Regions from separate parts of the Lysinibacillus sp. NPDC097279 genome, predicted to be linked through region 2. Evidence: riboswitches for the same ligand, from Rfam matches in the RefSeq annotation. Region 2 holds a riboswitch; the other holds the start of a gene.
What was found. Region 2 has a riboswitch for cobalamin ahead of ACIQ1H_RS18420 (hypothetical protein). Riboswitches for the same ligand answer to the same signal wherever they lie in the genome.

Region 1 (4,438 bases), on a different contig from region 2:
ACAATCACTAACAATATAAACAGAGCCGTCTGTTACAGTACTTAAGAAAAAGCCAGAAACTTTTCCTAGTAATTTGCCAGTAAGGCCAGGTGCATGGGGCCCCTCAACACGTCTTATCTGAATCCCTTCCCATTCATAACAATCTTCTACTCGTATTACCTTTTTGAAACCTGCAGACTGCACCGCAGCGACATCTTTTGGCTGACAAAAGACAGGAATGTGTTTGTTAAGGATGGACATAGCTTTTTTATCCCAGTGGTCAAAATGACGATGTGTTAATAGTATTGCATCAATATCCTCAAAAATGTTCAACGCAACAGGTAATGGGGTTAATGGATTTTTACGATAGTTTCGAGTAAAGGGCACGGGTGCAAGTTCATCGACCTCGCTTAACATCGGATCAATTAATATTCGTTTATTGTTTAAAGTTAGAATGGATGTGGCGTGTCGAATATGATGAAATGAAATGGGCATAAAAGAACTCCTTATAATAATGTAGTCATGTAAGTAGTAAATACATATTTTATTCATTTTATCACATTATGGTATTCGTATTTGCCTGATAATAATTAGCGCAGGGTCATGGAAATGTTTTTTTATTGTTTGAACAAGAAACTACCATTTTACATAAATCGTTAAAATTATGAAATCCTACAGTTAAGGTTTTTGTAAGCTAATCAAAAAACTGCTGTAAGGTTGCGTAGCTATAATAGCCAAGACGAATGAAATTAAAGTAGTAAAAATAAGGAGTTGTACAGCATGAATCCATCCGTTTCGCAAAAAGAAAGAATTATAGCCTTAGATATTATTCGTGGTTTAGCATTGTTTGGGATTTTATTTATTAATGTAGGTGCCTACCAATTGATAGTTGAGGGCGTAGCGTTGCCTCCATATAGTAAATTCAATAGTATAATTGATACGCTTATTGATATTTTCATTGAGAAAAAATTCTTTTCCATTTTTTCATTTCTTTTCGGTGTTGGTTTTTATATTTTTGCTTCCCGTGCTGAAGCAAGAGGTGATAAGCCTCGGTTGCGTTTCGCAAGACGTTTACTAGCGCTATTTGTTATTGGGGTTGTTCATATCTTTATTTTCTGGGGCTCCATTTTGTCTATATATGCAGTCATTGGTCTTTTCTTATTACCATTTTATCGGGCGAAGATTTCCACAATTCGCAACTGGCTTTTTGGCATTATTGCTGTATATATTATCAGCATACTAGGACAAATGTTTTGGCCGAACTTACGTATCCTTTCATCGGTTTTTAATATATTCGGAAATGATATCTTAACTATTTTTATTATGTTTTTAACAGGTTTTCTAGTTGCAAAAGCAGACTGGATAAGCAACGTAAGACAGCATGCTAAACAAATAAAAACGGTGCTCTATGTAACTTTTCCTATAGTTATCGCTATATCTAGTTGGATTTGGATTGCATCTCAAAATGAGGATCCGAAACTTCATTTACTATTAGGTTTAGGCGTAGTCCCGACTACGTACTTTTATTTAGCTTGTTTATTCCTTGTTTTAGAAAATAGAAAAATAGTAACTTTTTTAAAGCCGATTGGTCGTGTCGGACAAATGGCATTCACAAATTATATTGCTCAAAGTTTTATAGGGTTAGCTATTATCGCTCTATTGGGGCTTGAAGTGCCCTCGACTTCCTATATTGTCATTATAGCCATGATGATTTTTATAATACAAATCCTCTTTAGTGTCATTTGGTTTAAGTTTTTTAAAATAGGACCATTGGAAAAAATGTGGAGATGGATGACATACGGAAAAAACATACCAACAAAATAATGATTTTAACGTCAGAGCACCATTGCTTTGGCGTTTTTTAATCGGAATAGTATTGTGAAATATAGAATAATAGCAAAGTAGAATTGCAAATAAGAAGAACTTGATATGCGATATCGAAAAATAAATATAGCTTTTACTTTTGAAAATATTCAACTCCAATATTAATAGGTAATCAATAATGCTTGTTTTTTTAAACTATTTTGAAAAAATGGAAACTATGCTAAACTTAGCATTAAGTGAATAGCAAATGCAGAATAAAGGTGCTCTTTTAAGAGCTTAATAGGGAATTCGGTGCAAATCCGAAGCTGTTTCCGCAACTGTATGTGTAGATGACCCCAGAAAATACCACTGTCAAACGAGGAAAAATGCCTCAAGTAGATGGGAAGGTTCTGAATAGGGTACACGAGCCAGGAGACCTGCCTTTATTTTATCGTATTAAATCTCTTCGGAAGCTAGGAGAACTTACGGCAAATAGACGAACAGGCAAATAGTATTTGAAGCCGTTTTCTGTTTTCCTTAGATGCTCTCTCTTTTATTAGAGAAGCATTTTTTTTATTTTCTAGTTATTGCAAGCGCATTCACCTATAAAATAATTGGGGGGAAAGAAATGGGCTTTTATAAAAAATGGTTGAATATAGCGATTGTCTTTATCTTATCATTTTCGTTATTATCACCAGTCGCATTCGCTGAGACGCAGCAAAATGATACAAGTGAGTTAGAAACAAATTCTACTATTCAATCTAATGAAGAATCATTAGAGAAAGAAATGACCGAGCAAACGGAAAGTGAACTATCACCTATTACCAGTAATGATAGTGCGACGATACTTAATAATACTGAACCTAAAGGTTATGTGACGGTTTCCGTAGAGAAGTTTACGTTGGGGCAGGGCTACATAAAGGAACCTGTTCGTGTTCCTTTTTATGAAGGGGATAATATAGCTAAAGTTATAGTTAACCTGTTAGGAGAAGGCAATTATGACATTACAGGTTCTGTAGAAGAAAGCTTCTACTTATCAGGTATCTTTGATCCTAATCCTGGAGAAGTGAGCGTCCCAAAATACATTCTTGATGAATCTGGGCCAGTTAATGGAAGAATAGAATCCGACTGGTTAAATCAAATGGATTATACAACTATGTCAGGTTGGATGGTAGCTGTAAATAATAACTTTATTCCTCGTGGAGCTTCTGAATGGTTCCCAGAAGATGGTGATATCGTTAGATGGCAGTTTACAGTATGGGGATATGGAGCAGATTTAGGTGGGGGCTTAGAGGGAAGTAGTTTAATTACTCCAGCGAATAAAGATGAGTTAACAGCGAAAATTGCTGAAATTAATAGCTCACCAAATAAAAACGAAATTTTAGCAAATGAACGAGTAAAGTCTACTTATGACGCCGCATATGTGCAGCTTAAAAATATGGAGAGTAGTCAAACAAATGTAGATGCAGCACTTACTCATCTAAATGCTGCTTTAAATGGAGAAGGGGAAGAAATCGTTAAAGCTGATAAAACAGCTTTGCAAACAGCGGTTCAACAAGCTGAACAAACAAAAGCATCTGTGAAAGTAAGTTTAGATGGAAAAGATGTAGCCCCTACTGATTATTGGGTTACTCAAGCTGAATTAGATGCATATGCAAATGAAATTATAGAAGCACAAGAACTAATCGCAGATGAAAATGCCAGTCAAGAAGAAATAGATGCGAAAGTTTTAGCACTAAATCAAGCTACAAATGCATTTAGTAAAAAACCTGGTTTACAAACAGATATTACTAGCACAGTGAAATTTACTGTTGCACCAAAAGCTGTGATACTAAAGCTTTATAATACGAATGAGCAAGAAATAAACTTAGGCTCTGGTGTTGAAGGAACATACAATGTTTATACAGCAACTATACCAGTAGGAAGTTATCGCTACGAAGGATTTGATAGCAATCATAACAGTGTTGGCGGTGGTCAGCTAACAGTAAAAGCAGAATCAAATCAAGAATTTCAATTCCGCCAGCTTAATTTTAAAGCTAGTAATACAAGTTGGAATGTTGATAGTGATTACTCTGTAAAAGTTGGGCAAGAAATACCGAACGAGACGTCATTAAAACTAGGGAATGTAACTACACAAGGACAGACTCCAGTATTAGCTCTTGTAGGGGAAAAAATCTACTATACGTTTGAGCCAGATGCAAAGCATACACAATATGTTCCATTTAGTAATAGCACTACTGTATCACTTTCGGCCTCAGCTCAAACAATTAGTGCAGCTATTCCGTTTTCTGGGGATGTTAAGTTTACAGTCCCTGAAGATGCTGAATTATTTGTAGGGAAAAAAATCAAACACTTTATTGCATTTGAAGAAGTCCTGCCTGAAGGGGTAGCCGTGATTAACTCGGATGGTACAAAAACTTTTTCTTTCAAGTTAATAAACAATGGTGATTATAACTACCGAGTTAGCCAAGCAGGAAAACTTACAAATGTAGGTACATTTAAAGCAAATGCTCAAAATGCATCATTGGCAATTACAAAACAACAGCTCTCAGTTCAATCGCCAACAGCAATTTTAAATAAAGGAACATATCTTGAAGGTAATATTTATTTAAATATCAATGAGCAAAATCATTTGAAGTTAAACCAAGGAGATAGC
Region 2 (4,438 bases):
TCTCGGAAATTCAAGACTGCCTCAAACGGAATAACCTTCATGTCAAACTGTGTCATCCACTACGCCTCCCTTATTTAAGCAATCATCAATCTATACTTCTATTTTATAGAACAAATGAAGATAATACCAATTATCCAATGCCTTTTTGAAGAGATTGAGAGCGAATCGCTGGTAAACATGGAGATAACGCCGATTGATGCTCCTAAATCGCCGATATACTTGGGAATAGCGCCGATAGACGCTCCTAAATCGCCGATATACTTGGGAATAGCGCCGATAGACGCTCCTGAATCGCCGATATACTTGGGAATAGCGCCGATAGGCACTTGTGAAGCCCGTGCGCCCGAGGAAAACAGTAGTGGAAAATACCGTTCACTACAAAAAAGTGTTAGATTGATTGTCATCAATCTAACACTTAATCTCTTTTGCCCAAGGGCTATTATTCTTTATCCTTATTTAAATAACTCAGGATATACTGATTTTGCTACCATCTCTACAGCTTCACCGATACGTGGACCTGGGCGATTTGAAATATCAGTATCAATATAATTTACCGCTTTATCTTGAATAGCAGTGATTGTATTCCATCCATCACGCCCAAGAATTTCACCTACTGCATCTTCTACATAGTTTACTGTTGTTAAAATAACTTGAGGATTTTTTGCAATAACATCCTCCTCAGAAACTTTTACCCATCCTGTTTGATCACCAAATACATTGTTCACATTCGCTGCATCAAGAATTTCTTGTTGGAAAGTACCAGCTGCTGTTGTATAAATATCTGGCTTAGGGCTAATTTCTAAGTAGACATTTTTCGGTGTTTCTACAGTTTTGACTTTTGCTTGTACATCTGCAATTTTCGCTTTAATACTTTCGTTTAACTGCTCACCTTTATCTTTAACACCCATCACTTCAGCAATTTGTTGAATATCTCCATATACATCGTCAAATGAAGCTGCTGATTTAATAGCGAATACTTTTACGCCTGCATCTTCAAGACCTTTTAGCGCATCAAGTGTTTCGGCATTGCCTGTTGAATAAGCAATTACGACATCTGGCTTTAAAGCCACAATTCGCTCAGTGTTAAATGTCACAGAGTCTGAAACACGTTCAATATCTTTTGCTTCTTCTGGGTACGTATCATATTCAGTTGCCCCAATAACTTTATCTCCAACACCTAGTGCAAATAAGATTTCTGTATTACTTGGTTGTAGTGACACAATCGTTTTTGGTACTGCATCAAATGCTACTTCGACATCGCGATCATCTGTCACTTTATAACCTGTTTGCTCAGCTTGTTGTCCTTCTTTAGATGATGTATCGTCCTTTTTGGCTTCATCTGCTGTACCGCAGCCTGCCAATACAAGTGCTAACATTAATATTGTAATCCATTGGAAATTAATTAGTTTCTTCACTTTACACATTCTCCTTCTTCTTCTTCATAGGGTATGATTTGCTTATAAACGGTATTTCAGCAATACCAGCTTGCTGATTCATGTATACAGCCATTACAAAAAATACATTCGCTAATAATCCTAAGTAATCGAAAAGAATTGCTGGTACTTCTCTTTCCTCAGAAACTTTATGTAGAACACGGTATGATTTTTTTGCCTCACTACGACATAGATGAAGCGCTGTTGCAGCCCCCGTACCTTGCGGTAATACAAAGTTCTGTATTTCTTCCTTTACATGCCCCACATAAAAATCATAGCGATCACTAAGCCATACTAAATCTTCTTCCATTACTGCTAATTTGCCACGTACTGAGCCATTTACATGGTAGGCCATTGGCAAAATCGTCAATAAATCTGTCGCTACTACCTCAACTGCTTCTGCTTTTACAGCCGTTAATGCTACACCGACATGAGTTGTTAAACTATCCGTACGAATCTCAAAATCTACAGTAGATATTTTTTCACGCATGAATGGGTAGCAAGAATAACGAGCATCTTTTTTCATAACTAGTCCCTTCTTTCTTTCATGAACAGATTTTGCTTTATAGGTGCATAAAAAAACGCCGCTCCCTAGGAACGACGAAAATAGCATATATAGTGCCGCCTCACGCGACATCGCTTATGTATTTGCCGTATATCCTCCTAGCTTCCGAAGAGTTTTTATACATTAAATAAAGGTCGGTCTCCTGGCTCGTACAGTTCGCTACCTCTAATCAGTCGCGATATCATAAAACCTTCCCATCTTAGGACTTCCCCTTTTCGACAGTGGCATTTTTTATGATTCTTGTACTTACAGTTGCGGAAACAGCTTCGGTTTTACACCGAATTCCCGATTATGCTAAAGTTAGCACCATTATTCTGCAAGAATTATTCACTTGATTAGCAGTTTATCATATATTGATTTGAAAAAATAGTTGTGAGATTGTGGAATATTCGAAAATATATATACAAAACTTAGCACTATTTCTACATAGTGATTAGCTATTCGTTATTCCAGCTTAAAAATTCTGATTTAAATAGCTAGCTATAAAATTTTTTCAATAGCTTGCTCAATATCTAATTGTGAATCTGTTGGTTCAAAGCGCTCAACTGTATGCCCTTGATTATCTACTAAAAATTTCGTAAAGTTCCAACGAATGTTACGTCCATCTAAAAAGCTAGGTGCAATTTGAATAATAGCCTCAGCTAACATCTTTTCCTGCATATTCGCCTTTCCGAATTCACGAAAATCTACTTCGTGCTTTAAATAATTGAATAACGGATGTGTCTCTTCTCCATTAACCTGAACTAGTTCAAAAATCGGGAAAGTTACTCCGTAGTTAAGTTGACAAAGTTGAGTTGTCTCAACTCCATCTTCTGGGTTCTGCTGTCCAAACTGATTACATGGGAAACCTAAAACAACGAAATTTTCCTTGTCATATTTATTATACATTTTTTGTAAATCTTCAAATTGATATGTAAAATCACATTGGTTGGCTGTGTTGACGATTAACATTGTCTTTCCACGATATGTCTCCATTGATAAAATTTCACCATTTGGCTTTTTCACTAAATAATTATAAATCCCCATTTTCTCGACCCGACCCTTTCTTATTTACAAAAAATTATACTGTTACTATGCTATATACAGTTGCAGATTTACGTGTTTCCTCTATAGATAGTTTCTGGCTCTCACTTATACCAAAGCTTACGTCAGTATATAAGACCTATCAAAAACTGAATCCATCCTCCTGTTTTCATTATAATCAATAACTTTTCTTTCTTCAAAATAACACACTTGGGCATAAAAATAGCCATCTCGCTATTTAACGGATGGCGGTTTTATATTTCTTTTTGTATTTCATATCTTGCTCTTCATCTATTAATCTCTTTGCAATATCTAATAAATTATGATCGTTCGTAGCATCAAACAACTTCTTAAAGGATACAATAATATCATATCGAATACGCGATGGTTGCTTTTCGTCGATACATGTTTGGAACCTTTTTGCTAAATACGAAACAATTAAATCTCTTTGAACTTGTCCAGCAAGCCCAATTTGCCAAATTGCTTGCAGGGCATGCCGTGCTGTTACTGTTTTTTCATCATACGTGACTGCCCAAATTTTTAAAAAATCATCTAAAACACGTTCTTCCGGGTCACTTTTTGCTGCTAATGCACATAAAAACTGTGCTGCCCGTGCACGAGCATGTCCATCTGTATATGTAAGGGCTTTAATAAGTTGTTCCCACACTGCATATGTCCAATCTACTGGTTCTTGCATGATTTTTATTAATTTTCTATACGACTCGTATTCAATCTCACGGTCACGCTCTGCTAAATTACTAAAAAGTTGCAAAATCTCTTTTTCCATGATTTATCCCTACCTTCATTCTTTCAGAACGTTTTCAAATTTAAAATTTTTTTGTTACACTGTACTTAAAATTTAATGATAAAAAGGAGAGCTTATGAATAGATTTATAACTCGAAAGTTGATTATACGAACGCTAGCGATTATTTGCCTACTTGTAGCCGCATATTTTATCATACCTGTCTCCGTGCCAATTATTTTAGCAGGTGTTACAGCTTTTTTATTAGAACCCATTGTTATGTTCTTTAAACGAAAATGGAAAATGTCTCGAAAAATAGCTGTAGCTTTTATATACATAGTAAGCGTTATTTTTATTTCTATTATTTGTTACTTTACTATTACACAACTAATGTCGCAAATTATTTCCATTTCAAAGCAAGCACCTTACTATATTTCTAAATTATCCGAGATGTGGGGTCATATGCAAGAGAATATTTCAAAATATACAGAAGACTTTCCAACTGAAGTGAGTGCTTCACTTCAAAAAACGACAACCGACTTCATTGAGAAGGTTGAAGAATCTTTTTTAAACTTCTTTAATTATACCAAAGTTACGACCTTCTTTTCACAAATTCCAAGCCTCTTTATTAGTCTTCTCGTTTATATGATTGCCCTATTTTTATTTATGCTAGA

Region 1: another riboswitch for cobalamin. It lies ahead of ACIQ1H_RS12735 (S-layer homology domain-containing protein); the one in region 2 lies ahead of ACIQ1H_RS18420 (hypothetical protein).

What each region holds. Positions count from the first base shown of each region.
Region 1 covers NZ_JBIWDA010000002.1:534,858-539,295, forward strand. Annotated here, with positions in the region: gene ACIQ1H_RS12725 (MBL fold metallo-hydrolase) at 1-474, opposite strand, end outside; gene ACIQ1H_RS12730 (DUF418 domain-containing protein) at 760-1,803, shown strand; cobalamin riboswitch at 2,045-2,241, shown strand; gene ACIQ1H_RS12735 (S-layer homology domain-containing protein) at 2,411-4,438, shown strand, end outside.
Region 2 covers NZ_JBIWDA010000005.1:102,077-106,514, reverse strand. Annotated here, with positions in the region: gene ACIQ1H_RS18435 (tyrosine-protein phosphatase) at 1-56, opposite strand, end outside; gene ACIQ1H_RS18430 (hypothetical protein) at 99-404, opposite strand; gene ACIQ1H_RS18425 (ABC transporter substrate-binding protein) at 453-1,415, opposite strand; gene ACIQ1H_RS18420 (hypothetical protein) at 1,417-1,959, opposite strand; cobalamin riboswitch at 2,114-2,324, opposite strand; gene ACIQ1H_RS18415 (glutathione peroxidase) at 2,479-3,024, opposite strand; gene ACIQ1H_RS18410 (hypothetical protein) at 3,260-3,808, opposite strand; gene ytvI (sporulation integral membrane protein YtvI) at 3,903-4,438, shown strand, end outside.